DNA from 4 places in the Bradyrhizobium sp. 153 genome. Region 1 is predicted to be linked to each of the others. Evidence: predicted binding sites of a transcription regulator. Region 1 holds the regulator's gene; each other region holds the start of a gene.

Region 1 (7,266 bases):
GGCGGCTTTGCGCCGGCGGGCTTTGGCGCCTGGCCCGCGATCGTCGAGACGGCGCGCGAATGGGCGCGTGCCGAGGCCGGCGCCGGTCGGCTGTTGCCCTGGGTGCCGGTCGCCTTCGGCGGCGGCATCGCGCTCTATTTCGCTGCCGATCACGAGCCGGTGCTGTGGGTCGTTGCCGCGTCGGCCATCGCGCTCATGCTCGGCGCCGTCCTGCTGCGGCGGAGTCGGCTGTTCGCGCCCGCGATCATGATCGCGGCTGTCGCGGCTGGCTTTGCCATGGCGACCTGGAAGACCGCGCGCATCGCCCATACGGTGCTGGCCAAGCCACTCTATTCGGTATCGCTGTCGGGCTACGTCGAGACCCGCGACATCCGCGAGCGCACGGATCGCTTCGTGCTGCGCGTCACCGCCATGGAGGCGCAGCGCAGCGACGTCAGGCTCGAGCGCGTCCGCCTCTCGGTGTGCAAGGGGATGGCACCGCAGGTCGGCAGTTTCGTGCAGCTGAAGGCGCGCTTGATGCCGCCGATCTCTCCCGTGCGCCCGGGTAGCTACGATTTCTCCCGCGACATGTTCTTTCAAGGCATCGGCGCCTCCGGTTTTGCAATGGGCGCGATTACGGTGGCAGCCCCGCAGGAGACCGGCGGCTTGCGGCTGCGCTACGCAGCCTTCACGCAGGGCTTGCGTGATGCGATCGACGCACGCATCCGTGCGACGCTCGAGGGCGACAACCGTGCGATCGCGACCGCGCTGCTCACCGGACGGCGCGATGCCATCACCACGCCCGTCAACGACGCCATGTTCATCTCGGGGCTTGGCCATGTGCTGTCGATCTCCGGCTATCACATGGCGGTCGTCGCCGGTGTCGTGTTTTTCGCGGTGCGCGCCCTGCTGGCCTTGATCCCGGGGCTGGCGGCGGGATTTGCCATCAAGAAATGGTCAGCGGCCGCCGCGCTGGTGGCGGCTGCGTTCTACCTGCTGCTGTCAGGCGCGGAGGTCGCCACGCAACGCTCGTTCTTCATGACGGCGGTGGTGCTGATCGCGGTCATGGTCGATCGCCGCGCTATCACCTTCCGCACGCTGGCCGTGGCGGCACTGATCGTGCTCGCGGTCGCGCCGGAAGCGCTGGTGCATCCGAGCTTTCAAATGTCCTTCGCCGCAACGCTCGGGCTCGTGGCGCTGGTGCAGATCGGCATGCCGAACCTGTTTGCCTCGCCCGATCATTCCGCGACGGCCCGTATCGCGCTGTGGGGCGGCCGCGAGATCGCGATGCTATTCCTGGCCTCGCTGATCGCAGGACTTGCGACCACGCCCTATGCCGCCTTCCACTTCCATCGCGTCACCCCGTTCGGCGTGCTCGCCAATCTCGGCGCGATGCCGGTGGTCTCGGCACTGGTGATGCCGGCTGGCCTGTTGGGACTGCTCGCGGCTCCCTTTGGGCTTGACAGCGTGTTCTGGTGGCTGATGGGGATCGGCATCGACTGGATGGTCGCGGTGTCGCGCTGGGTGGCGGCACTGCCGGGTGCAGTCGGCCGGATCCCTGCCTTCGGCACCGCGCCGCTGATCGCGGCAAGCCTCGGGATCATCTTGATGGGCCTGTTGCGCACGCCCTTGCGCTGGTCTGGCGCCTTGGTGCTGCTGGCCGCCATCGCGTGGGGCCTGTCGGTGCGGCAGCCCGACATCCTGATTGCCGGGGACGGCGCCAGCGTCGCGGTGCGGGGCAGGGACGGGCAGTTGCATGTGATCCGGGCGAGCAAGGATGGCTTTCTGCTCAAAGAGTGGTTAGCTGCCGACGCCGATCCGCGCGATGCCGGGAGTAGCTCGCTGGCTGACGGCGTGTCGTGCGACGAGTCCGGCTGTGTGACGCCGCTTGCCGACGGTCGGCTGGTCGCGCTTTCACTGCGCATCGATGCGCTGGCTGAGGATTGCAGTCGCGCCGCGCTGGTGGTCACGACGCGCCCCGCGCCGCCCGATTGCGCGGCGATGGTGGTCGACCGGCAGCGTCTCACCAGCCAGGGCGCGCTGGCGTTGACGCAGCGTGGTGACGGCTTTGCGATACAGGCGGTGAGAGCAAGAGGCACAAGCCGTCCCTGGTTGCCGGCCGGCGCCGGCGAGGGTGATTTCGATGGGAGCCTTGTGCCGAGGACGGCCGCGGCCCGCAACCGGGATGCAACGCCGGCGGAGACCGACTTGCAGGTCGACGATTAGGGGCCGGACGATTAAAAACAAATGCGAAGAGTAGGTCCGGGTCCGACCGGACTCCGCAGCACACAAATTATACCATCTCGCCGGCCTCGGCCGGCGATGGCATTTCAATCCTGGCCCGACCCCGCGGGCGGGGACGGCTCAGCCAATCGGCAGGCGCGTGATCGTCGACCGGCTATCGGCAACGATCTGCGGCTTGTGCTCGCGCTCGCTGACCGGCTGCGTCACCGGCAATTGCAGCACGGTTGCGCGCTGGCCTTCGACGAGCTGCGTCACCAGCACGTATTTGCCGTCGGGGAATTCGATCGCGTCATGATGGCGGTCGGGTATGTGCGGATCGATCTTGCCGAACTTGCCGACGCGGGAGTTGATGGTGCGCGTCCAGATCCAGCGATTATCGTAACGGACGTTGTCGGCGAAGGCGAGCTCCGTTCCCGGCAGCAGGCAGACGGCCACGGTCGGATCGGCCGCGGAAGCAAAGCCGCGCGTTGAGGTGCCGCGGAACGTTGTCGACACGATCGTCTCGCCGACTTCGGCGGGGCGAGATGCAACGGCATGCAGGCTGTAGTCACACATCGGGTGCTCCTCATTCGAAGATAGCAACCCGCGCCTCCTTCGGAGGCGCAAGCCTCTATCAGAGTGGAAGCACGTAACGCTCTGCTCGGTTGTGGGCAAATCTGCGGCTGGCGTTGCCGGACACGATCACATTATCTTTCCCGAAGTCATAGGAACAAAGCTCGCTTCAGTGCATTCGGCGGATGCGAGCGCCCGTGGCCTGCGGGCGCCGAGAGGGGGAATGTGGCCAGCTTCGCCGTGGCTGTCGGTTGATGGGAGTTTAGGCGTTGCGGAATAGCTCGCTCCCTACGTGCGCAGATTGCGTGCATGGTGCTGCAATTGAGTTGCGAATGCTTGCGCGGCCGATGCAAGCGATCAGCACGCTGCGAAGGCGCTTAAAGCGATCCTGCGCACGATCTCTTCACAAGCGATGCGTGCTTGGAGCCGCATGCCGAGGATGGAGCGCCGGAGAGAGGGGCCGGATAATCTGCGCAAGACCAAAAGACTATCCAGCTGGAGCGGACCATCGTCCGCTCCAATCGGAATCATTGGTATCGAATGACCGCTGGCCCGTCTCAGTACTTGCGGTACAGCCCGATCAGCTTGCCCTGAATCTTCACCCGGTTCGGCGGCAGGATGCGCACCTCGTAGGCGGCATTGGCGGGCTCGAGCGCGATCGACGCCCCCCGGCGACGAAAGCGCTTGAGCGTCGCTTCCTCGTCGTCGATCAGGGCCACCACGATGTCGCCGGTATCGGCGCTCTCGTTACGCTGGATCAGCGCCATGTCGCCATCGAGAATGCCGGCTTCGACCATCGAATCGCCGCGCACTTCGAGTGCGTAGTGTTCGCCCGAGCCGAGCATGTCGGGCGGCACGCTAATGGTGTGACTGCGGGTCTGCAACGCTTCGATCGGCGTGCCGGCCGCGATGCGACCCATCACGGGCACCGCAACGGGACGCTCGCCTTCGTCCGCGGAAGAACTGGAGCTCGCGCGCACCTTGCCGAGATTGCCCTCGATGACGCTCGGCGTGAAGCCGCGGCGGCTGCCGGCGGCGGCCTGGAGCTCGGGCAGCTTGATCACCTCGATGGCGCGGGCGCGGTTGGGCAGGCGGCGGATGAAGCCGCGCTCCTCGAGCGCGGTGATCAGGCGATGGATGCCCGATTTCGAGCGCAGGTCGAGCGCATCCTTCATCTCGTCGAAGGAGGGCGGCACGCCACTTTCCTTCAGACGTTCGCTGATGAACCGCAGAAGCTCGTATTGTTTGCGCGTTAACATCTCGACCAAAGTCCCCCGGTTGATGTCGTTCGATTCCGAGACGCTAAATTGGAGCGGTGAACCGCTACATGCTCGAAACAAATCATGAACGGACACTATATGTTCGATATGTGTTCCGCAACTGCTTAATTTACCGTGAACGGGACAAAGTTCGCGGAACGCGTGTGGTGGATGCGTTCAGACGGGCAGGCGCAGGACCTCGCAAGGCGAGCCGGCTTCTGCCTTCGGAGCGAACGGTGCGCGGACGAGAAGTGCCTGTGCTGCAGCGAGATTCGCAAGCAGCGAGGAATCCTGGTGATTGACGGGAAGGGCCACCAACGTGCCATCGTCGCGCGTCTCCAGATGTGCGCGCAGATAGTCCGCGCGCATATCGTTTGCATCCACATCGCGGCCGAGCACGGCGCGTTCTTGTCGGTGATGAATCATGGATCGTCCCGACAAGGCGCGAATCAGCGGCACCAGGAACAGGAAGGCGCACACGTAGGATGACACAGGATTGCCCGGCAGGCCGATCACGCGCATCGCGCCGAGCCGCCCATGCATCATCGGCTTGCCCGGGCGCATCGCGATCTTCCAGAACGCCATCGCGATGCCTTCGTCCCTCAACGCCTGCTGGACCAGATCATGGTCGCCGACCGACGCGCCGCCGCTCGTGACCAGGATCTCGGCGCCGCTCTCGCGGGCGCGGCGGATGCCGGCAGTGGTGGCCTCCAGCGTATCGGCGGCAATGCCGAGGTCGATGGTATCGGCCCCCTCGCTGCGGGCGAGCGCGTGCAGGGCATAGCCGTTGGAATAGACGACCTGGCCGTGAGCGGGTGTGGTTCCCGGCATGACCAGCTCGTCGCCGGTGGCGAGGATCGCGACCTTCGGACGGCGGCAGACGGCAAGCTGCGGATGATTCATGGCGGCGGCGAGCGCGAGATCGCGCTCGGTGAGACGGGTTCCCTTGCGCAGGAGCACGTCTCCTTCGGAGAAGTCGACGCCCGCGGGGCGGATGTGGCGGCCGGCAATCGCGGCTTCCTTGATCGTGATGCGCTTGCCGTCCGCAACCGTGTCCTCCTGGATCACGACCGCGTCGGCACCGTTGGGAATGACGCCGCCGGTGAAGATCCGCACGGCTTCGCCGGGGCCCAGCGTTCCCGCGAACGGACGACCCGCCGCCACTTCGCCAATCAAGGTGAGCGTACTATCGAGCTTTGTTGCATCGCTCGCGCGCACCGCGTAGCCGTCCATCGCCGACATTGCTTCCGGCGGCTGTGTGCGCAGCGCCGGGACATCGCGTGCGAGCACGCGATGATAGGCCTCGTTGAGGGAAACCATCGCTTCAGGCAGCGGCTCCGCACCCGCCAGCACCGCGGCAAGCGCGTCAGAAACCGGCATCAGGGCCAAGGGCGGAAACTCCTGCTGAGCATATCGGCAATGGGCGGCGAAAGTTCTAGCCGAGTGCAGGCGCGAGGCAAAGGCGCCGACAGGATGATTTATCCTGCGTGATCTCCGTCATGAAGAATCGTGCTCAGACCGGTCACGGCATGATCCGGAAGGCGAGACAGACCGGTACGAGGATAGCCATGGCGAGGACGAGAAGGATGAGCGCCACGGCCGGCATCGGATCAACTCTGCGTCTGTTCGCCCGAACTGACGCTGGATGTCACGTCCGGAGCTTTGGGGCTTTGATCCTTGTCCGGCAGCGGATCGGCCTGCGACTTTAGGTCGGCGGCCTTGCTGATCAGCTTGGCGGAGAGGCGCGAATCCGAAGTTGTCTTGGCGAATTCGAGCAGCAAGGAGGCTTGCTTTGTGAGGTAGGCTTTGCCCAGCACGAGAATAAGTCCGATGTAGACGTCCCAACGGACTCATAGAGTCCGGAGGGAGGTATTCCGTTCCCGGAACTCTGTACAAAAATGTACAAAGTGAATTGGTTCCATACCCGAGCGGATTTGGGTGCCCGAAACCCGACCCCGATCCTGTTCGGCATCGGTGGTCAAATTCCCAACGCTAGCAAGGCGTTGCCGACATCACCGGGCGAGGTGACATGCACCGCCGTCAGTCCACGCGCTCGCGCCCCCTCGACGTTCTCGGCCAGGTCGTCGAAGAAGACGATTCGGCTGGCTGGCACGCCGATCGCCGCCACGACATGATCGAACGCCTCCGCATCCGGTTTGCGCAGGCCGATGCTGGACGACAGATAGAGCTCGCGGAAATGCCCGAGCACGCCGGCATATTCCTTCGAAAAATAGTCGACATGCGGCCGATTGGTGTTGGAGAAGGCATAGAGCGGCATCTGCTTCGCCGCGCGCGGCAAGAGCTCGGCGATCTCAGGCATCTCGCCGGCGAAGATCGCGTTCCATCCCTCCAGAAACTGCGCGTCGGAAATGCCGATCCCGAGCGATGAACGCAGCGATTGGAAATAATCCTCGTCGCCGATCTTGCCGACCTCGTGCAGCCGGTAGGCCTCGTCACGCACATAGCGCGCGACGATGGCCTCGGGCTGGCAGCCGGCATGCCCCGCCCAGCAGGCGATCGCCTTGGAGAAATCGATATCGAGCACCACGCGGCCGAGATCGAACAGGAGCGCATCGGCGCTGCCGGGGGAGAGTGAGGTCATCGTGTTCTTTCACATTTCAGTATCGGTAGGGCTCGTGGTCGAACAGCGGGAACGCGCTGAACACGCTCGGCGCATTCGTTGCGGTCGCCTGATGCAGGCAGGATTTGTCGATTTCGGCGAACGAGGTGGCACCCAAGAGGCCGAGGCAGCGCAGCACTTCGTCCTCCAGCAATTCCAGCATTCGCATCACGCCGGCTTCGCCGGCCGCCGCCAGCGCCCAGCATTGCAGCCGGCCGATGCCGACGATGTCGGCGCCGGCCGCGATCGCCTTGACGATGTCGGTGCCGCGGCAGAAGCCGCCATCGACCATGATCTTGGCGCGGCCCTTCACCGCCTCGACGATTTCAGGCAGCACATGCATGGCGCCGCGGCCGTGATCGAGCTGACGGCCGCCATGGTTGGAGACGTAGATCCACTCGACACCGTGATCGATCGCGATCTGAGCGTCCTCGGCGGTGGCGATTCCCTTCAGGATCAGTGGGATCCTGAACTTGTCCTTGATCATCTTCACCGTCCGCCATTCCAGACCCTTCTGGAAATCGCCGCCGGTCGCGCGCAGGCGGCTTTCGCGAACGTAGCGCTTGGCGATGTCACGTTCGCGACGGCTGTAATGGGCGGTGTCGACAGTCA
Region 2 (7,266 bases), on a different contig from region 1:
AATAGGCCCGCCACGCCGCCTCGGCAGTCCCGAATTCCCTGGCAGTGACATTAAAGGCGGGAATATGCGACGCAGACTTTCCCAGGTTATCGCCTCTCATCCCGATTAGATCGTCCGCCACAAGGCGCATTTTGAGTTTTTGCGCCGGCCAGGAATGAGATCTGAGGTGATCGAGCAACCAAATAAGTTGCAACTGATCTTCGGGATTTGGATCGAACCAGAGTTCGATCACATCGTAAGGTTCGCAGAAATCGACAAGCGATAGATTTTTGCGACGACTCATGGCGCGAGGCCAATGGATGCCCCAGTCCGACCAGTGATCACCCGGCCCAAGAGTCTCCGAACGTGCCGCAAAATAGGCCGCACGCATTTCAGGTGGAGGCACGGGTCCCCACTGAAAGCGAAACGAGAACATTATGACGAATTCGGCCAGCCTCGATCTGGCGAGAGCAAAGCCCGACGAACTGGTCAGGATCAGACGCTTCATCACACTACCCGATCACGACAACACAAAACGAAACGGGCGCTGACGACGTCGGCAACTCAACGTCCTCAGCGCCCGCTCCTCGCGAAAATTCTTCGCGGTAAGTCTTACTCCTCCGTCGGCTCCTCGCCGTCGGCGTCGCGCTCGGGGGTGCCGGCGAGAATCTGCTCGGCGATCAGGCCGGAGTTCTGGCGGATCGAGGTCTCGATCTTGGCGGTGATGTCGGGATTGGCCTTCAGGAACGCCTTGGCGTTCTCGCGGCCCTGGCCGAGGCGCTGGCTGTCATAGGAGAACCAGGCGCCGGACTTTTCGACGATGCCGGCCTTGACGCCGAGATCGAGGATCTCGCCCATCTTGGAGACGCCCTCGCCGTACATGATGTCGAACTCGACCTGCTTGAACGGCGGCGCCAGCTTGTTCTTCACCACCTTGACGCGGGTGGTATTGCCGACGACTTCGTCGCGCTCCTTGATAGCGCCGATGCGGCGGATGTCGAGGCGGACGGAGGCGTAGAACTTCAGCGCGTTGCCCCCGGTCGTGGTCTCGGGCGAACCGTACATCACACCGATCTTCATGCGGATCTGGTTGATGAAGATCACCATGGTATTGGACTTGTTGATGGAGGCCGTGAGCTTGCGCAGCGCTTGGCTCATCAGGCGGGCCTGCAAACCCGGCAGCGCATCGCCCATTTCGCCCTCGAGCTCGGCCTTCGGCACCAGCGCTGCGACCGAATCGATCACCAACACGTCGACCGCGCCGGAGCGCACCAAAGTGTCGCAGATCTCCAGCGCCTGCTCGCCGGTGTCGGGCTGCGAGATCAGGAGCTCGTCGATGTTGACGCCCAGCTTGCGGGCATAGACCGGGTCGAGCGCGTGCTCGGCGTCGATGAAGGCACAGATGCCGCCCTTCTTCTGCGCTTCCGCCACCGTATGCAGCGCCAGCGTGGTTTTGCCCGAGGATTCCGGCCCGTAGATCTCGACGATGCGCCCCTTCGGCAGGCCGCCGATGCCGAGCGCGATATCGAGCCCGAGCGAGCCCGATGACACCGCCTCGATGTCCATGGACCGGTCGTTCTTGCCGAGCTTCATCACCGAGCCCTTGCCGAACTGGCGCTCGATCTGGGAGAGCGCGGCAGCCAGGGCTTTACTCTTGTCCATGGAAGATCCTTCGACGATACGCAGGGCAGTGGCGGACATTGGGTCGTGCTCCTTATGGCGAGGATTCGCTAGGGGGACAAACGATTGAGAGGCGGGCCGGCAATAAAAGCAATGTACCCCATTTGTTCTAGGTTCGCAATATGTTCTTTGCAAGAGTCCCTAATTCACTCTCCTGAATCGAAAAGGGGCCGCCTTTCAGCGACCCCTTTGCCGGTTGCAATCTCGTTTCGGGATGAAATGCCAGCCCCGGCGGGAGCCACCGTACCGGTATCACAATGCCAAGTGGATTCCGGGCAACTACCGTTCGTATTCCTGTCCTAATCTGCCCTTCCAGGATCTCTGGCCGTCACAAATCCTTAATCCTGAGGCACCGAACCTTTTCGCGGTTTCTGTGGTCTTCTTCGGGACGAGACTGCACCTCCGGAGCCTCTGCCCATACTGAAGACACACACCGCGACGCCATCAGGCGCAATCCACTCCTGAAGGCCGCGCAGGAGGAGATGATCAAGTTCGAGCGCAAGGAGAACGCGTTCCGCAAGAAGGACCGCGACGAGCGCGCCGCCGAGCTGCGGCTGCCCCTGGACGAGATCAAGCTCCACTAGCGCTCGCCAGGGCCCGCTGCGCACGGCTACCGTGAACCCGAAGGGACCAACATCGCGCGTCGGGATGCGCTTCTCGCTCGATTAAGGTATCGAAATACCTCATGTAAGTCATTGATGGAATGACGAAATCATCCCACGGCCTACTGTGCATGGGGTTGTTTTTCCATTTTTGAAGGACAAAGCGCCGGTTCATCATCGGCAAACCGCGACGATACGGACCCCGGTCGCTCCCCGCACCTGCGCTTGCGCTGCCTTACAGCACCGCCAGCAGCACGAGGCTGATCACCAGCACGACGAAGCCAGCCGCCGTCGCGGCGGCGAATGACCGCTCTACGTTATCCATGATGCCACCCCGTTGCCGCCGTGCCACGTTCCCCCATGGCGCGCCGGACGGTGTGGAATCTTGCCGACCCGTGTGTCGCCAGTTGTGCGGCCGGATGTCGAAATTGGGACAGGCGCGGGGCCAGTCTGCGGCCTCGCGACCGCGACTTTCACTGACACCCGTCAGGCGCGTGTCAGCCTGATCGCCTATTCTCGTCGTGCTCGGTGGACCAACACTGGGCCTCCATACCCGGCCGACGACCCCGCTCCCTCGAGCGGGGTTTTCTGTTTGCGGCCCATGGGCGAAGGCGATTACCGACCGGCCTCGATTTGGCCCTGTCAGGCTGTCGTAAGCCGAACCGGCTAGGGTCGCTTGGCTATGGTGTTGCAGCCCAGCACCTCAGCCTCCAATAACTTCCTCCCCGCTTGGCTCTCCCCAGGCGGGGTTTTTTCATGCCTGCCGGCCGGTTCGCAGGTCCTTCTCCTCGCGCGTCAGCCGCAGCGAGACGGCGCGGATCGCGGGCGCAGCCAGCAGCACGATCGGCAGCATCGCGGCCCATGCGATCAGCCACGACACCATCCAGTGCCCGAGGAAGACCATCGCGCTCCCCGCGGGAAGGCTCGCGATGCCGGCCGCGATCAGCGAGGTCAATCCGGACTGGATGATACCGAAGACGAAATGGGAGTAGCGGCGGGGAATGCCGAGCATGAGGCGCCCATGGTTTGCGTGCCGTCATGAGGCCAAGCAAGGCACATGCCGCCGGCGCGGTGGACTCCGTGGTTCTCCGACCATGAACAGAGTTCCCTTCCCGCGCGCGAGGCCACGATGGGTTTACCGGCAGATTTTGCTTGTCCCCGGAATATGATGGCGCCCAACATGCTGCAGGCATGGAAAGTGAATCGTGGGAGGTGACCATGAATCACAGGGGTGTCGAATTCACCGTCGCCAGGACGGCAATTCCCGGAATCTGGCACTGGCGATTCCGCATCGGCGAGCAGATCAAGACCGGCCGAACCGAGACGAAGATCGACCTGTTGGCGATTCGCCGGGTGCAGCCGCGCATCGACCGCGAGCTGAAGGCGATCGAGCGCAAGACGGCCTGAGCAAGACCGCCAGTGAGATCAGCGGCGGGTGCGGCGCCTCGCGAGGGGCATATCCCGTAGCCGCCCGGAATTGATCTGATCGGGGTTTGGGATTGCACTGCGCGCCCGTGGCCTTGGGGGTTGGGCCGTCACGCGTGATCGGTGCCAGCCATGCCGCTCTACTTCTTTCGAATCCGGAACGGCCGTTATTCCGGCTGCGCGGACCAGGCGAGCGAATTTGCCGATCGCGATTCGGCCTGGAAGGAGATGACCAGCGTCTGCGCCGACATGGCCGCCGGGATCGCCCGCAAGCTCCAGGAAAATTCCGAATGGCACATGGAGCTGCTGGACGAGGCCAAGGAGCCCGTATTCCGAATCCGCATCGTCGCAGAAACGCTCGAAAAGGTGAGACCCTAATCCGCGCTGGGCAGCCGCCGCATGGTGAATTCGATGTCGCCGCCGGGCAATTCGCGCCAGCTCTCGACTGCGCTCATATAGCCCGCCTTGGGGTAGCGGGCGAAGAAGGCCTCCGCCCTCGCCCGTGCCGCTGCGCGCGGCAGCGTGAAGGTCTCGCGCAGATAGCCGTCGCCGGTCGCGTGGTCTGGCTTGCCGCCCATCTTGCGCCGGCGCGCCATCCGTTCGGCGAGATCCCGCGGACGATCGGCCATGTGCCGCCCTCCTCTACGCAAATACGCTCTTGCGAGATGTAGGAGGCCTGTGGGGCAAAGAGGAGTCCCCGGCCGGAGGCGTCTACCGCCTCCGACCGGCGGAAGGTCAATTGGCAGCCGTGCCGGATTTCTTCTTCGGCGCACTGGTCGCGGCCGAGGCCTTCGGCGCCGCCGACTGCTTCGGCGGATCGGAGCGCATGCCGCCCCAGGGATCGTTGGAGGCCTTGGAGTCCGGAATCTTCTTCAGTGTCTCCTTGTAGGCCTTTTCACGTTCGGCTTCCGCGGCCTTCTCCTCGGGGCTCTTGCTCGGACCATCCTGCAGCAAATTGAGATTGGGCATTTGCGCATAGGCCGGTCCCGCCAGCACGGCCAGCACCGCGGCCAAACGGAAAAGCTTCATCATTCACTCCTTGATCATCCACGAAGCGCGGATCGCCCGCGCCTTGTCGTCCTTGTGGCGGCCGACCGCAAGCTCAGGGCCGCATAGCCGCTAGATCCGGTCCGATCTGCACGATTTCGGCGCATGCAGCCAGTCGTCCCAGATCGGGCCGCATCTGGTGCAGCCGTTCAGCGCAAGGCCGAGCGCGGCCAGACAAAAGACCAGGACACATCGACGCAACATCATCCACCCGTACCCAAGCAAGGCCATCATATCGGGCAAAGTCGGGCATTTTCAAGCCGACGCGGCCGGCAGCAGACCCGGTGACTTTGCCGCGCCGATGCGCGCAGAATGAGACGAAACATCCGGCAACAATGGAGGGAACGACAGCAATGCAAACGCAGCCAGACGCCGAGTTCGGCATCACCGATGCGAAACGCATCCTCGGCGAGGTCTTTGCACCCTGGGTCCAGGATCTCGACCTCTCGGTCGAGCGCATCGAGCACGCACAGCCAGCGAATGCGCCGGACTGGCAGCCGGGCGCGCTCCTGCGCATGCCGTTCTCGGAACGGCTGTGCCGGAACGGCGGCGTGGTCTGCGGCCAGGCGCTGATGGCGCTCGCCGACACCGCGATGGTGATCGCGATCCTCGCCGCCAACCGCGGCTATCGTCCGATGACCACGGTCGACCAAACCACGCATTTCATGCGCGCAGCCTCCTCGTCGGACGTGCTGGCGGACGCGCGCGTGGTGCGGCTCGGCCGCACCATAAGCTTCGGCCGCGTCACGCTGCTCTCGGCCTTCGACAACAAGCCGGTTGCGATCGTGTCGAGCGCGTTCGCGATGCTGCCAGGGTGAGCGCGCGCGATGTGAACGATCGTTCGCATCGCCTCCACAACACGATCATGATCGCGTGACACGATGGCGGCGGCGCCAGCGCAGGCCCGTGATCACAAGCGCGACGACCGCGAGCGCGATCGCCGAGGACGCCGCAAAGAAACGTCCACCGGGACGATCGACGGTGCGTGACCACAATGACGGTCCCTCGCCCGGCCGCGCCAGACGAAACGCAACGACGCTGTCGCCGATCGACGTGCCTGCCTCGGAGTGGCCGCCGGCGCCGATCGCGACATATTGCTCCCCCTGCCAGAGATAGGTCATGGGGTTGGCGACGCCCGGGACGGGCAACCGGCCCTGCCACAGCTCCCTGCCGCTCCGCGCATCGAAGGCGCGCAAATAGGCGTCCATCGCTCCGGTGAAGACGAGCCCGCCTGCGGTGACCGCGAGCCCGTTGACGAGCGGCGCGCCCCAGGGCAGCGGCACGCCGAGCGGCGCAAGATCCTCGGTGGTGCCGACCGTCGAGCGCCAGAGGATTTTTCCGGCCTTCAGATCAACCGCGACCATCTCGCCCCATGGCGGCTTGTTGCAGAGCAGGCCGAGCGGCGACGTCACCATGGCGCGCGTCATCGCGAACGGCGTGCCACGCTGCTGGCCGAAATCGTGACCGGGCGGCGGATTGAACCCGAAGGCGTCCGCGCGCGGAATCAGCTTGATGAGATGAACGGCGCGGCTGGTGTTGGCGTAGAGGACCTGGCTGACCGGATCGAAGGCCGCACTGCCCCAGTTCACCCCGCCACCGGTGAACGGAAAAAACAGCGTGCCCTGCACGGAAGGCGGCGTGAACAGGCCCTCATTGTGAGCCGCCGCGAATTGGCGCTCGCAGGACGAGCGACGCAGTGCAGGTATTAGCGAGAGCGCATCGTCGGTCGAGATCGTCTGCGACGTTAGTGGCGGTACATGCGTCGGGAATGGCTGCGTTGGTGATAGCGCTTCACCTTCCGCGCCGCCCTGCGGCACGGCGCGCTCCTCGACGGGCCACACCGGCTTGCCGGTGTCGCGATCGAGCACGAAGACGAAACCCAGCTTGGTCGGCTGGATCACGACGTCGCGCTCGCCATCACCAATGTCGAGGCGCGCCAGCGTCGGTTGCGCCGGCAGATCGTAGTCCCAAACGTCGTGATGCACGGTCTGAAAGGCCCATACGAGGTCGCCGGCCTCAATCTGCAGCGCGACTACCGAATTGGCGTGCTCGTTATTGCCCGGCCGCCTACCGCCCCAGAAATCCGGCGAGGGCGACGACGTCGGCAGGAACACGAATCCGCGCCTGTCGTCGACCGACATCGGCGCCCAGACATTGGCGTGACCGGCTTCGATGCCATCGCGCTTGAGCGGCTCGAAGGTCCAGCGTGGCTGGCCGGTTCGCGCATCGAACGCACGCACCTGGCCGCTCGGCGCGTCGACGCGGCGGTTGTCACCGATTGCAGACCCGACCACGACGACACCGCGGCCGACCGCCGGCGGCGAGGTGATCTGGAATTCGCCCGGCCATTCCAGGGTCATTCCGGTATCGAGCTTGATCTGCCCGCCATTGCCAAAACCGGCACAGGGAACGCCTGTCTTCGCATCGAGCGCGATTAGGCGGACGTCGTTCGTGCCCATGAAGATGCGCGCGCGGCAGGCAGCATCCGGCGGCGCCGTGTCGTCGACCCAATAGGTGACGCCGCGGCAGACAT
Region 3 (7,266 bases), on a different contig from region 1:
CGTCTGCGACCCCGGCACCCGCGTCGTGGTGATCGGCAATCCCAACGACACCGCGCCCTATCGCGAGCTGGTCCGCCGCGGCGTCAACGACTACGTGGTCGGGCCAGTCGAAACCCTCGACGTCGTCCGCTCGATCTGTAGCCTGTTCTCGGCATCCGAAGCCATCATCACCGGCCGCGTCATCGCGGTGGTCGGCGCCAAGGGCGGCGTCGGCGCGTCCACCGTCGCGCACAATGTGGCCTGGACCATCGCCCGCGACCTCGCGCTCGATTCCGTCGTGATCGATCTCGACCTCGCCTTCGGTACTGCGAGCCTCGACTACAATCAGGATCCGCTGCAGGGCATCGCCAACGCGGTGCTATCGCAGGACCGGCCGGACACGGCGCTGATGGAGCGCCTGCTTGCCAAATGCACCGAGCGCCTCAGCCTGCTGGCCGCCCCCGCGACGCTCGACCGCGTCTACGATTTCGGCGCCGAAGCTTTTGATGCGGTGTTCGACACGCTGCGCATGACCACGCCCTGCATCGTGCTCGACGTACCCCACCAATGGTCGGGCTGGACGCGGCGGGCGCTGGTCAACGCCGACGACATCGTGATCGTGGCCGAGCCCGATCTCGCCAATTTGCGCAACACCAAGAACATGCTGAGCGTGCTCAAGGCGGCGCGCCCGAACGACCGGCCGCCGCTGTATTGTCTCAACCAGGTCGGCATGCACAAGCGCGCGGAGATCGAGGTCAAAGCTTTCGCCAAGACCATGGAGAGCCAGCCGCTCGCGGTGATCCCGTTCGATTCGAAGCTGTTCTCGACCGCCGCCAACAACGGCCAGATGATCGCGGAGGTCTCCAAGAGCCACCGCACCACCCTTCTGTTCCAGAACATGGCCAACCGCCTCGCCGGCCGCGGCGAGGTGAAGAAGCCGAAGCGCTCGCTGCTCGGCCCGCTGCTGAAGAAGCTGAAGGGCAGGTCGGGCCGCGGATCCGCCCCGCATCGCAAGGCGTCGTAGGGGCGGCAAGCGTTTTCGAGCGACGGATCCCGGTTCGCGTCAAGAAAGCGCGCCAAAAACGAGAATCCAAACGGCGCGAGCTATTTGTCCGCCCGCTGCTGCTTCTTCGCCAGCAATTGCCGCAGCGCCGTGACCTTTGCCGCCGCCTGGTCCGGCGGCAGGTCGGCCTTCACGATGGCCTCGGCCTCGGCTTGCTTTCCTTCCAGCCCCAGCACCAGCGCGAGATTGGCGCGCACGCGGGAATCGGCGGGATTGCGCTCATGCGCGCGGCGCATCGTTTCCTCCGCCCGCGGCAGATTATTCTGGAGCATGTAAGACAGGCCGAGATTGGACAAAACCTGCGGCTCGTCGGGCACGATCTTCAAGGCGGTCGCATAATATTGCTGCGCCTCCTCATTGCGGCCGAGCTGATCGAGCGCCGCGCCCTGCGCCGACAGGATGCGCCAGTCCGGATCCTCGGGCGTATGCGCTCGGCCGAGGACGTCGAAGGCCTGCTGGAAATTGCCGTTGTCGGCGAGCGCGCGGCCATAGCCGGCGAGCAATGCCTTGTTGCTGGGATGGCCGAGCACGGCCTGCTCCATCACCGCGACCGCCTGCGCCCGCTGGCCGCTCTCGCGCAGCGCCTTGCCATAGGCGAGCACAACGCCGGGATCACCGGGCTTGGCGCGATAGCGTTCGCGCAAGGTGTCCATGTCCGGCTTGGCGTCGGCCTTCACACTGGCTTCAGATCTAACGCCGAGCGCGCCGGTGACATCCTCGATGCCATTGGTCTGGCAGCCGGCGAGGACAAGCACCATCAACGCGGGAAGCAGGAATTTCGCCGAAGGAGAGGCGGGAGACGGACGCTTGGACATACTCTGATCACTCGGCGACTGATCAGAGATGCTTACCCATTAACGCTAAAGCCCCGTTAAGGAGGCGCGGCCATTAAGGCCTAATCGACGAACTCCGCGCCGAACTCGCAGCCGATGCGCCAGCGCAGGCGGCATTGGCGGGAATAATCGGGCGCGAAGATGATGGTGAATTGCGGCGGCACTTCCAGGAATTCCGCCACCACTTTCACGCCGCCATCCGAGATATCCGTGATCGTGCAGTCGCGCGGCAGCGAGCCCGCGCCAAAGTGGATTTTGGCGAGCCGGCTGCATACCCGACGTTCGCTTCTCCGGCGATTTGCAAGCATTTGAATTCTTCACCCGTTAGACCACGGCCCATCCCGCAAGGGTAGGAGTAGCGGACATTCGTTGGAATGTGCTGAGGAGAGCCGCTCGCATTCGAGGTGTAGTGTCCGCTTCACGTTTACGATCGGGTAGGATTTTCTCGGTCCTAGGGCATGTTCCCGTATTGTTCTTGCGAAAGGCGCTAGGCTCTGCTACCCCTAATTGCGCGAAAGGGCAGGCTGGTTCGAGCATGGTTCAGCGGGTTTCTACCGTCGCCTTTGAGGGGATTGAGGCCCGTGCGGTCGACGTGCAGGTGCAGGTCGCCCCGGGGCTGCCGGCCTTCGCCATCGTCGGCCTGCCGGACAAGGCGGTGTCGGAGGCACGCGAGCGGGTCCGTTCGGCTCTGATCGCCTCGGGGCTGGCGCTGCCGGCGCGGCGGATCATCGTCAATCTGGCCCCGGCCGACCTGCCCAAGGAGGGCAGCCATTACGACCTGCCGATCGCGCTCGGGCTGATGGCGGCGATCGGCGCGATCCCGCCCGATGCACTGACCGGCTTCACAGTTCTCGGCGAGCTCGGCCTCGACGGATCGATCGCGCCGGTCGCAGGTGTCCTGCCCGCCGCGATCGGCGCCAATGCGCGCGAGGAGGGCCTGATCTGCCCGGCAGCCTGCGGCTCGGAGGCGGCCTGGGCGAGCCCGGACATCCAGATCATGGCCGCACAATCACTCATTCAGATCGCCAACCATTTCAAGGGCACGCAGGTGCTGTCGCGGCCCTCACCGAAGGTGCATGAGGCCGCCGCCTCGTCCCTCGACCTGCGCGATATCAAGGGCCAGGAGAGCGCCAAGCGGGCGCTGGAGATCGCAGCCGCGGGCGGACATCACCTGCTGATGATCGGCGCGCCCGGCGCCGGCAAATCGATGCTGGCGGCGCGCCTGCCCTCGATCCTGCCGCCGCTGTCGCCCGGCGAACTGCTCGAAGTCTCGATGATCGCGTCCGTCGCCGGCGAGATCGAGGGCGGCGCGCTGACCGCGCGGCGGCCGTTCCGCTCGCCGCATCATTCCGCCAGCATGGCCGCGCTCACCGGTGGCGGCGTGCGCGCCAAACCCGGCGAGATCTCGCTGGCGCATCAGGGTGTGCTGTTCCTCGACGAGCTGCCGGAGTTCGATCCGCGCGTGCTGGATTCGCTGCGCCAGCCCCTGGAGAACGGCGAGGTCGCGGTGTCGCGCGCCAATCATCGCGTCACCTACCCTGCCCGCTTCATGCTGGTGGCCGCGATGAATCCGTGCCGCTGCGGCAACGCGTTCGAGCCGGGCTATGCCTGCAAGCGCGGCCGCATCGACCGCTGCACCGGCGACTACCAGGCGCGCATCTCCGGTCCGTTGATGGATCGCATCGATCTGCGCATCGAGGTGCCGGCGGTGACCGCGGCCGATTTGATTCTGCCGCCGCCGGCGGAAGGCTCCGCCGAAGTCGCCGCGCGCGTGGCGGCGGCACGCGACATCCAGCTTGCGCGTTATGCGGATGCCGGCCTGCCGAACGTCCGTACCAATGCCGAGGCGCCGGCCTCGGTCCTCGAAGAGATCGCAAAACCGGATGCGCAAGGCGCCAAGCTATTGCGGGACGCGGCGGAGACCATGCGGCTGTCGGCGCGCGGCTATCACCGCGTGCTGCGGGTCGCGCGCACACTGGCCGATCTCGACAACGCGGACAAGATCGGCCGGCTGCACCTCGCCGAAGCGCTATCCTACCGCGCACTCGCGGAGGATGTGCGGCAGATGGCGTGAAGCACACGCGCATCAACCCGGCGGTAACGAGTTTCCTTTACGCTCTGCAAACCATAAGCCCCATGTGTTTCCAACTCGAGTTCCCGAGGGGCGGGCGAGTAGAGTGTCATGTTGCGTTTCAAGATCCTGGCCTCGGTTGTTCCCCTGTTGGCGGCGGCGGTGTTCGCCCGCGGCGAGATCGGATCGGTCTCGCATCCCTGCATTGCCCTGGGCGAGTCCTCGGTCGAGCTCACCTCCCTGTTCTGGACCGCCGGCGTGCATGTCGCCTTCACCGATGATCCCGCGCAGGCCACGGTACGGGTCCAGGTCACCGACAATGCGGACGCTGCGGACTTCGCGGTGGTCGACGACGGCCTCGGCTCGGAATCGGAATCCTGCCAGGGCAATCCGTGGACACGCCTGGTCTCAATCGCCGCGCAGCCCGTCGACGGCGGCCAGGTAATCTATCTCTCCACCGAAGGGCCGGCCGATTACCGCATCTATGTGCGCTCGAAGACGTTCTCGCAGCGCGAGGCCGCGGCGCTGATCGTCGGCGCCCGCGGCGGCCATGGCCGCCTGCAGGCCGCCTCACTCTAAACCGCGGTGAGATCACGATCGCGCTTTAGCTTCTTGTTTGCGCATGACCTTTTTGGAAAATCGCTGCACACTTTTGCGGATCATGCTCTGAAGCGTTAACACCTCGTCAACCCTGTTTGGAGGCGGCGCCAAAGCCTCAAGCTGTTCGCAAGGTCGACGCGACATCGTCGCACACGGCGGGCACGGGGTTTCGGACAAGGGTCGGTGGCGATGGGTCGGACGTTCCGGATCAAGGTGCGCATGCGCCGCTTCAGGCGACAGCATCCCCGTATCGCCTTCGCGCTCCGCTCCTTCATGATCTTCTCGGCGACGTTCGGCGCCGCCTATGGCTTCGTCTCCGGCAGCCGGTCCGAGAATTCCGGCTACGATCCCAACGCCTTTGCGATCGGCGCGAGCTTCCTGTTCGCGCTGGCGTGCCTTGGTCTTGCGACGCTGAGCATGCGGCTGCGCTTCGTCAACAAGCGGCTGCGTTCGCTCGCCGCCCACAACGAGGCGCTGATCGACCGCAATTGGGAGCTCAAGGAAGCCGAAGAGCGCGCCCGCAGCCTGTTCGAGCAGCAGGGCGACCTGATCGTGCTGCGCGACACGAGCGGCCGCATCACCTTTGCCAATGACGCCTATTGCGCGCTGGCCGGACAGGCCCGGAGCGCGCTGGTCGGCACACGCTTCGACTTCGACGTGCTGGAGCAGGGCGACAGCGCGCGCGAGAGCAGCGGCACGCGCGTTCACGACCAGAAAATCGCAACCCCGCTCGGTGCGCGCTGGATCGCCTGGCGCGAGGGCTATGTGCGCCGCGATGCCGGCCAGCCCGCCGAATTGCAGAGCGTCGGGCGCGACGTCACCGACCGCACCGAGACCGAGCGCGCTTTGTCCGACGCGCGCGATCAGGCCGATGCCGCCAACCGCGCGAAGTCGCGTTTCCTCGCGATGGCCTCGCACGAAATCCGCACGCCCCTCAACGGCATCATCGGCATGGGCAGCCTCTTGCTCGACACCACGCTGACGCCGGAGCAGACGACCTACGCCAGGGCGGTGAAAACTTCGGGCGAAGCACTGATGGCGCTGATCGAGGAGCTGCTCGATTATTCCAAGATCGAAGCCGGCAAGCTCGATCTCGAGCAGCGTCCGTTCGCCTTGTCCACGCTGGTCGAGGAGATCACCGAGCTTCTGGCGCCGCGTGCGCAGGCCAAGACTCTCGAGATCGCGTCCTATATCGACGAGCGCCTGCCGCTCGAGGTGGTGGGGGACGCCGCGCGGCTGCGCCAGGTGCTGCTCAACCTCGCCGGCAACGCCATCAAGTTCACCGCGAGCGGCGGCGTCGCGCTGATCGTCGAGCCCGGCATCCGGCCGAACGAGATCAGCTTCCTGGTCCGCGACACCGGCATCGGCATCGCGCCGGAAGCGCAATCGCGCATCTTCCGGGAGTTCGAGCAGGCGGACGAGCGCGTCGCGCGCACCTATGGCGGCACCGGACTCGGCCTGTCCATCAGCGAGCGCATCGTCAAGCGCATGGGCGGCCGGATCACGCTCGAGAGCGAACCGGGCAGGGGGTCGACCTTCGAGGTCGCGGTGCCGCTAGCCCCGTCACAAGCAGGTAGCGGACAGACGGCATTCGCCTGCCCCGAACTCGCCGGCAAGCCGATTCTCCTCGTCGCCGAGGGCATCGAGGCGTCGCTGATCGCACGGCGCCTGGAGCGCTGGGGCGGTCAGACCTGCATGGTGGCGGACGCCGCCGTGGCTCAAGCGCTGCTGCCGGAGCGTTCATGGCACGCCATGCTGGTCGATCGCGCGATCGGTCCCGCCGCTTCCGACCATCTCGGCGAAACCGCGCGGGCGCATGCGATGCAGCGCCTGGTGCTGCTGACCTCGAGCTCGCGCCATGAGGAACTGTCCCCGGCCTTCACCGGATTCCTGGTGAAGCCGCTGCGCGCCGCCTCGCTCGCGACACGCCTTTCGCTGACGCCGGAGGTCGCCTCGCCCGAGCTCGCACCGCAGCCATTGGCCGAATCCAAAACTGCAACGCCGGCGAAAGGGCTGTCGATCCTCGTTGCCGAGGACAACGAGATCAATGCGCTGTTGATGCGCTCGCTGCTGACGAAACTCGGCCACCGCGTCGTCATCGCTATCCACGGCGAGGCGGCGCTGGAATCCTGGCTCGCCGCCTCATCGGCCGGCACGCCCTATGATCTCGTGCTGATGGATATCCAGATGCCGCAGCTCGACGGCATTGAGACGACAAAGCGCATTCGCGCGCATGAGGCGGCCATGGGTCGCCAGCGCATGCCGATCCTGGCGCTCACCGCCAATACGCTGGTCGAGGACCGCTACGCTTGCTTCGAGGCAGGCATGAATGGATTCCTGATCAAGCCGCTCGACCGCGAGAAGCTGGATCAGGCGCTGGCGGGGCTGGCCGCGTCCCGCCACCTGAGTGTCTGATCCAGAATTTCACGAAAACCTCGGCCCGACCGGCAGTCGATAATTGAAATCGGCCTCGTTGCGCGTCACCATCCCCGAGGGGACGTTTTGCAATAGGGGACTTTGCGCATGAACGTGCTTTGCCGCCTCGCACTCATTGTCCTTATCGCTGGAATTTCCCGACACACCGCGGCCGATACGCCGGAACTCATCACATCGCTCAAGCAAGGCGGCTACGTGCTGGTGTTTCGGCACACCGCCACCGATGACAGCCAAAAGGACGTCTACCCTTTCAAATTCGACGACATGAGCGCGCAGCGCCAGCT
Region 4 (7,266 bases), on a different contig from region 1:
ATGCCCTCGATCTTCTTTTCCTTGTAGAGCTCGGCGATGCGCTCGACCATCGTCGCCTTATTCACCTGATACGGGATCTCGGTGATGACGATCGCCTCGCGCTCCTTCCGGATCGTCTCGAAGGCGACCTTGCCACGCATCACGATGGAGCCACGGCCGAGATGGTAGGCGCTGCGGATGCCCTGGCGGCCGAGAATGATGCCGCCGGTCGGAAAGTCCGGGCCCGGGATGATGTTGTTGAGCTCGTCGATGGTCAGCGAAGGATTGTCGATCAACGCTAGGCAGGCGTCGATGACCTCGCCGAGATTGTGCGGCGGAATGTTGGTGGCCATGCCGACGGCGATGCCGCCGGCGCCGTTGACCAGCAGGTTAGGGAACCGTGCCGGCAGAACCACCGGTTCTTTGCTCGAGCCGTCGTAATTGTCCTGAAAGTCGACGGTCTCGTTGTCGATGTCGTCGAGCAGCTTCAGCGCGATCTTGGTTAGGCGCGACTCGGTGTAGCGCATCGCCGCTGGCGGATCGCCGTCGACCGAGCCGAAATTGCCCTGCCCGTCCACCAGCAATTCGCGCATCGAAAAAGGCTGCGCCATGCGCACCAGCGCGTCGTAGATCGCCTGGTCACCATGCGGATGGTATTGGCCCATGACGTCGCCGACGATACCGGCCGACTTCTTGTGCTTCTTGTCCGGCGTATAGCCTTCCTCGTTCATCGAGAACAGGATGCGGCGATGCACCGGCTTCAGGCCGTCGCGCGCGTCGGGCAGCGCGCGCGACACGATCACGCTCATGGCGTAATCGAGGTAGGACTTCTTCATCTCGTCGAGGATGGAGACGGGGCGAATGTCCGAGGGTTGCGCCGGCTGGTTGCCGGGCTTGTTATCGTCGTCAGCCAAGGGGAAATCCGGTGAGGTTTTATCTGGGAATCATATAGCGCATCGGGGCCGCGATAACTACCCTCGCGAAGGTCAGGGCAAGCGATTTTTCCGCCTATTTTTCCAACAACTTAAGCCCTTCAGAGCCCTGCTCCCGAGAGGCGCGAAATCGGCCTTCCGAAATGGCCTCCATCGCCTGAAGATCGCGCTGCGAGTGCCCTTTCAGAATATTTGCCATGGCGCAATCCAAGCTCACGTCAAACATGAAGCGGGCCCGGAAAATCCGAGCCCACCCCGCCGATGAACAGGAATTGCTGACACGACACACCAGGCGGAGCCCGATCGGGCAATGCGCCTCGGCCGCGTGATCCGTGTTCTCAGAACGGGATATCGTCGTCCATGTCGCTGTTGCGGGCACCGCCAGCGGCAACGGGACGGCGAGGCGCGCTGCTTACGGGACCGGACGAGCCGAAGTCGCCGCTGGGTTCGTCGCTGAAGCTGCCACTGCCTCCGCCGCGACCGTCGAGCATCGTCAGGGTCGAGTTGAAGCCCTGGAGCACGACTTCGGTCGAGTACTTCTCGACGCCGCTCTGGTCGGTCCATTTGCGGGTCTGGAGCGCGCCCTCGATGTAAACCTTGGCGCCCTTCTTCAGGTACTGCTCGGCGACCTTGCACAGCCCTTCATTGAAGATCACGACGCGATGCCATTCGGTCTTTTCCTTGCGCTCGCCGGTGTTCTTGTCGCGCCAGGTCTCAGAGGTGGCGATGCTCAAATTGGCAATCGGTCGCCCGTCCTGGGTGCGGCGGATTTCGGGATCCTTGCCGAGATTTCCAACCAGAATGACCTTGTTGACGCTTCCCGCCATCGCCGCTCTCCACTCCAATGCCACTGAATTTCAAAGGCCGAGTCCGCTCTGTGCGTTCCTCCGCCGCCCGTTGAGGCGACCCTATACGCTTGCGGGCGCCGCTCAGCCCATCACCCCTCGGGTTATCCCCACATATAGCACCGCCATTGGCTTCGTTCCAGATTTGTTCTTTGTGACAATCCGAGGCGGACATCGGGCCCTTCGGGCCGCGATGGTGGTGATGAAGGCAGCCGCTCGATGGAACTTTTTTGGGTTCCCGCGAAAGGCGGAAACCGCTTAACATTCATCAAGTTGCGCTTGGCTCAATCGGTCCGCGAGTGTGGCATTTCGGAGACGGACTTTGCCGGTTTCGTAGGCTAGGGTTGCCTCGGAATTAGTTCATATGGGCGTCGCGCCTTAATTAGCCGCTTCGGGGAGTTCGAGAAGCGGTCGAAACTGGGGAGACTGCAATGAATAAGATTCTGTTTAGTGCAATCGGTGCAATGGCGCTGGGCCTCTCGGCTCCCGCAAGCGCGGCAGATCTCGCTGCGCGCCCATACACCAAGGCTCCGGCTCCTGCCGTTGCCGCGATCTACGACTGGAGCGGCTTCTACATCGGTATCAACGGCGGCGGTGGTTCGAGCCACAAGTGCTGGGATTTCGTGACGCCTGTTACCGGCACTCTGGTTGGCGAAGGCTGCCACAACGCGACGGGCGGCACGGTCGGTGGCCAGATTGGCTATCGCTGGCAGTCGACCAATTGGGTGTTCGGCTTCGAGGGCCAGGGCAACTGGGCTGACTTTTCCGGCGACAACGTGAGCACCCTGTTCCCTGGCACCGCTTTGGTCACCGGTGATCGTAACCGCTCTCGCATCGACAGTTTTGGCCTGATCACTGGCCAGGTCGGCTATGCCTGGAACAATGTGCTGTTCTATGTGAAGGGCGGCGCCGCTGTGGTCGGGGACAAGTACGACGTCTATGCCGCCGCAGGCACTCCGGGCGCTGGCACGCTGCTGGCATCGGCACGTGAAACCCGCTGGGGTGGTACGGTGGGGGCCGGTCTGGAATTCGGATTCGCACCAAACTGGTCGGTCGGCGTCGAATACGACCACATTTTCCTCGGCCACCGCACGATCGGCTTTACCACGCCGGCGGGCGTTGTGTTCGGGAGCGACCGAATTGGCCAAGATGTCGACATCGGTCTCGTCCGGCTGAATTACCGCTTTGGCGGCCCGCTGGTCGCGAGGTACTGATCGCTCTGATTTCGTTCAAGGATTAAAGGCCGGCCTCGTGCCGGCCTTTTTCGTTTTATCCAAAGCGGACGGTCGGATAAGTCAGTGATCGAGACGTTTTGTAACTGTTGTGGCTTTTCGGAGACACAACTTGCGGCTTTAGTGGTGTAAGCACGGCATTAGTTGGGCCGTTGAGTCCGCTGCCTTCGGCATGGAAGGCGACAACAGAAACTGGGACTGGGATTAGTTGAAAATGAAAAAGGTTTTGTTGGCTTCGGCCTGTTTGTTCGCTCTCGCTGCTCCGGCTTCAGCCGCTGACCTCGCAGCGCGCCCCTATACCAAGGCCCCGATCGCTCCGGCCGCTGTCTACAACTGGACCGGCTTCTACCTCGGCGTCGTCGGCGGCGGCGCTTGGGAAAACGCGTCCGACCCGCGGATGCAGGGTGGCTTCGTCGGTGGCACCGCCGGCTACAACTGGCAGACCGGCAACGTCGTGTTCGGCATCGAGGCGGATGGCGCCTGGGCTGACGTGAGCGCTTCGGCGACCGCTCTTGGCATCACTGTCGCCTCCAAGACCGATGCGCTCGGCACCGTGCGCGGCCGAATCGGCTGGGCCGTCAACAACGTCCTGTTCTACGGCACCGGCGGCTACGCCTGGATCGACAACAAGATCACCGTCAGCGCCCTCGGCGTGAGCGTCTCCGACAGCAAGTGGCATTCCGGCTGGACCGTCGGTGCGGGCGTCGAAGCTTTCTTCGCTCCGCAGTGGTCGGTCAAGGGCGAGTACCTCTATCGCAGCCTCGGCAGCGAGAACTACTTCTCTAACCTTGGCGCTCCGCTGGCCTCCGGCACGATCAACTTCCACACCGTGCAGGTCGGCGTGAACTATCACTTCGGGGGCCCGGTGGTCGCCAAGTACTGAGCTGAGTACTGATCACTATCGACGTCACATCGTCACGAAAGGCCGGCCTCGCGCCGGCCTTTTTGTTTTACGGGTCGTTCCGCGCAGTTCCGCTCGCGCCTGCTGCTGCCAGATGCCGCCAGCCCGCCAACAATCCGTTGACGATTCGCACGTGCCACTGGAAATCCGCTCGCGTTCTTCCTACGTTCGCTGACATACCCATCGGCGCCGATCCCGGTTCCGGGCGAAGCGCGCCTTTTACATTGGCGCGATCGCGCGTCTTTGGGATTCCTTGAGGACCAGCGGGATGGACGAAGTGATCAAGGCCAAGCGCCAACAACAGAACGCGGGCTCAAGCCTGCGCGCGATTACGATCCGTGGCGCGCGCGAGCACAACCTCAAGAACATCGACGTCGAGATTCCCCGCGACAAGCTGGTGGTGTTCACGGGGCTGTCGGGCTCCGGCAAATCCTCACTCGCCTTCGACACCATCTACGCCGAAGGCCAGCGCCGCTACGTCGAATCGCTGTCGGCCTATGCGCGCCAATTCCTCGAGATGATGCAGAAGCCCGACGTCGATCAGATCGACGGGCTATCGCCGGCGATCTCGATCGAGCAGAAGACGACCTCGAAGAATCCGCGCTCCACGGTCGGCACCGTCACTGAGATCTACGACTACATGCGCCTGCTCTGGGCGCGGGTCGGCGTGCCCTATTCGCCGGCCACCGGCCTGCCGATCGAGAGCCAGACCGTCTCGCAGATGGTCGACCGCGTGCTGGCGTTGCCGGAAGGCACGCGCCTCTATCTGCTCGCTCCGGTCGTGCGCGGCCGCAAGGGCGAGTACCGCAAAGAGCTCGCCGAATGGCTCAAGAAGGGTTTTCAGCGCGTCAAGATCGACGGCACCTTCTACGAGCTGGCGGAGGCGCCGACGCTCGACAAGAAATTCCCGCACGACATCGACGTCGTGGTCGACCGGATCGTGGTGCGCGCCGACATCGGCCAGCGCCTCGCCGAGAGCTTTGAGACCGCGCTGAAGCTCGCCGAAGGCCTTGCCGTCGTCGAATTCGCCGACGCGCCGGCGGCCGCACCCGCGGAAGAGAAAAAAAAGACCGCGAAGATCCACGACAAGAGCGGGCCCGAGCGCATCCTGTTCTCGGAAAAATTCGCCTGCCCGGTCTCCGGCTTCACCATCCCCGAGGTCGAGCCGAGACTCTTTTCCTTCAACAATCCCTACGGCGCCTGCCCCGCCTGCGGCGGGCTCGGCGTCGAGCAGCATGTCGACGAGGATCTCGTCATCCCCGAGAAGGATCTGACGCTGCGCAAGGGTGCGATCGCGCCCTGGGCCAAGTCATCATCGCCCTATTACGTGCAGACGCTGAACGCGCTCGGCAAGCACTACAAGTTCACGCTCGACACCAAGTGGAAGGACCTGCCCAAGAAGACGCAAAACGCGCTTCTCTACGGCTCCGGCGAGGATGAGATCAAGTTCTCCTATGAAGACGGCGTGCGCTCCTACGACACCAAAAAACCGTTCGAGGGCGTCATCACCAACATCAACCGCCGCTATCGCGAGACCGAGAGCGAGTGGGCGCGCGAGGAGCTGGCGAAATATTTCCATGACGTCCCCTGCGAGGCGTGCCACGGGTTTCGGCTCAAGCCCGAGGCGCTCTGCGTCAAGATCGGCGGCAAGCATATCGGCGAGATCTCGGAGCTGTCGGTCAGGAAGGCCGGCGAATGGTTCGAGACCGTGCCTGATGCGCTCAACGCGCAGCAGAACGAGATCGCCGGGCGCATCCTGAAGGAAATTCGCGAGCGCCTCACCTTCCTGCTCGACGTCGGCCTCAACTATCTCACTTTGTCCCGCTCCTCCGGCACGCTGTCCGGCGGCGAGAGCCAGCGCATCCGCCTGGCTTCGCAGATCGGCTCGGGCCTGACCGGCGTGCTCTACGTGCTCGACGAGCCCTCGATCGGGCTGCACCAGCGCGACAACGCCCGTCTGCTCGATACGCTCAAGCGCCTGCGCGACCTCGGCAACACCGTGGTCGTGGTCGAGCATGACGAGGACGCGATCCGGCTGGCCGATTACGTGCTCGACATCGGCCCCGGCGCCGGCATGCACGGCGGCCACATCGTCGCCGAGGGCACGCCCGCGGAGATCATGCGCAATCCGAAATCGCTGACTGGCAAGTACCTGACCGGCGAGCTCGAAGTCGAGGTGCCGGAGCGGCGCCCACCGAACCATCGCCGCACCATCAAGGTGGTCAATGCGCGCGGCAATAACCTCAAGAACGTCACTGCCGAGATTCCGCTCGGCCTGTTCACGTGTGTGACCGGCGTCTCCGGCGGCGGCAAGTCGACGCTGCTGATCGACACGCTCTATCGTGCCATCGCCCGCAAGCTGAACAATGCAAGCGAAGGCGCAGCGCCGCACGACCGCATCGAGGGCCTCGAGCACATCGATAAGATCATCGACATCGACCAGTCGCCGATCGGCCGCACCCCGCGTTCGAATCCCGCGACCTATACCGGCGCCTTCACGCCGATCCGCGAATGGTTCGCCGGCCTGCCCGAGGCCAAAGCGCGCGGCTACGAGCCCGGCCGCTTCTCCTTCAACGTCAAGGGCGGCCGCTGCGAGGCCTGCCAGGGCGACGGCGTCATCAAGATCGAGATGCACTTTTTGCCCGACGTCTACGTCACCTGCGACGTCTGCAAGGGCAAGCGTTACAATCGCGAGACGCTGGAGGTGCTGTTCAAGGGCAAGAGCATCGCCGACGTGCTCGACATGACCGTGGAGGAGGCCGCCGAGTTCTTCAAGGCGGTGCCGCGCGTACGCGAGACCTTCAACACGCTGCACCGCGTCGGACTCGACTACATCCACGTCGGCCAGCAGGCCACCACGCTGTCCGGCGGCGAAGCCCAGCGCGTCAAGCTGGCAAAAGAGCTGTCGAAGCGCGCCACCGGGCGCACGCTGTACATCCTGGACGAGCCCACCACCGGCCTGCACTTCCACGACGTCAAGAAGCTGCTGGAGGTGCTGCACGAGCTGGTCGCGCAGGGTAACACCGTCGTCGTCATCGAGCACAATCTCGAGGTCATCAAGACCGCCGACTGGGTCATCGATCTCGGCCCCGAAGGCGGGGACGGCGGCGGCGAGATCGTGGCCTGGGGCCCGCCGGAAGACATCGCCAAGGCACCGCGGAGCTATACCGGCAAGTTCCTGGAGCCGGTGCTGAAGAAGGCAAGCAAGCCGAAGCGCGGGAGGACGAGCGAGGCGGCGGAGTGACGCCGCCTCGCAGCCGTGATCAAATTTCCCGGAAATGACTCGGACCAGTCGGACGCGCGTTCGTTAGGACGCATCTCAAGTGGCGCCTCGGGCAACAATCTGTGGTTCAGTTGAAGGTTGTTGCTATATTTTT

Evidence for each region. The regulator LexA, encoded in region 1, represses DNA repair genes until DNA is damaged. The targets are predictions, from matches to a motif close to TGTTCNNNNTGTGTTCNG.
Region 2: recA (recombinase RecA) is a predicted target of LexA. The motif match lies at 1,772-1,789, and genes of this name have one in related genera.
Region 3: IVA91_RS24675 (YifB family Mg chelatase-like AAA ATPase) is a predicted target of LexA. The motif match lies at 2,335-2,352, and genes of this name have one in related genera.
Region 4: IVA91_RS30960 (single-stranded DNA-binding protein) is a predicted target of LexA. The motif match lies at 1,892-1,909, and genes of this name have one in related genera.

Annotation. Positions count from the first base shown of each region.
Region 1 is NZ_JADPKH010000128.1:104,906-112,171, forward strand. Features, by position in the region: gene IVA91_RS30620 (ComEC/Rec2 family competence protein) at 1-2,205, shown strand, start outside; gene IVA91_RS30625 (hypothetical protein) at 2,344-2,778, opposite strand; gene lexA (transcriptional repressor LexA) at 3,333-4,034, opposite strand; gene glp (gephyrin-like molybdotransferase Glp) at 4,212-5,423, opposite strand; gene IVA91_RS30640 (hypothetical protein) at 5,645-5,851, opposite strand; gene IVA91_RS30645 (HAD-IA family hydrolase) at 6,013-6,636, opposite strand; gene IVA91_RS30650 (alpha-hydroxy acid oxidase) at 6,653-7,266, opposite strand, start outside.
Region 2 is NZ_JADPKH010000019.1:16,355-23,620, reverse strand. Features, by position in the region: gene recA (recombinase RecA) at 592-1,680, opposite strand; gene IVA91_RS04890 (DUF2798 domain-containing protein) at 3,016-3,273, opposite strand; gene IVA91_RS04885 (hypothetical protein) at 3,480-3,668, shown strand; gene IVA91_RS04880 (hypothetical protein) at 3,819-4,064, shown strand; gene IVA91_RS04875 (hypothetical protein) at 4,061-4,315, opposite strand; gene IVA91_RS04870 (hypothetical protein) at 4,422-4,715, opposite strand; gene IVA91_RS04865 (PaaI family thioesterase) at 5,087-5,551, shown strand; gene IVA91_RS04860 (pyrroloquinoline quinone-dependent dehydrogenase) at 5,597-7,266, opposite strand, start outside.
Region 3 is NZ_JADPKH010000097.1:26,366-33,631, reverse strand. Features, by position in the region: gene IVA91_RS24690 (AAA family ATPase) at 1-1,003, shown strand, start outside; gene IVA91_RS24685 (tetratricopeptide repeat protein) at 1,084-1,857, opposite strand; gene IVA91_RS24680 (PilZ domain-containing protein) at 1,938-2,183, opposite strand; gene IVA91_RS24675 (YifB family Mg chelatase-like AAA ATPase) at 2,411-3,949, shown strand; gene IVA91_RS24670 (hypothetical protein) at 4,058-4,525, shown strand; gene IVA91_RS24665 (ATP-binding protein) at 4,736-6,961, shown strand; gene IVA91_RS24660 (histidine phosphatase family protein) at 7,070-7,266, shown strand, end outside.
Region 4 is NZ_JADPKH010000129.1:15,456-22,721, forward strand. Features, by position in the region: gene gyrA (DNA gyrase subunit A) at 1-893, opposite strand, end outside; gene IVA91_RS36895 (hypothetical protein) at 988-1,110, opposite strand; gene IVA91_RS30960 (single-stranded DNA-binding protein) at 1,250-1,738, opposite strand; gene IVA91_RS30965 (outer membrane beta-barrel protein) at 2,188-2,970, shown strand; gene IVA91_RS30970 (outer membrane protein) at 3,203-3,871, shown strand; gene uvrA (excinuclease ABC subunit UvrA) at 4,158-7,133, shown strand.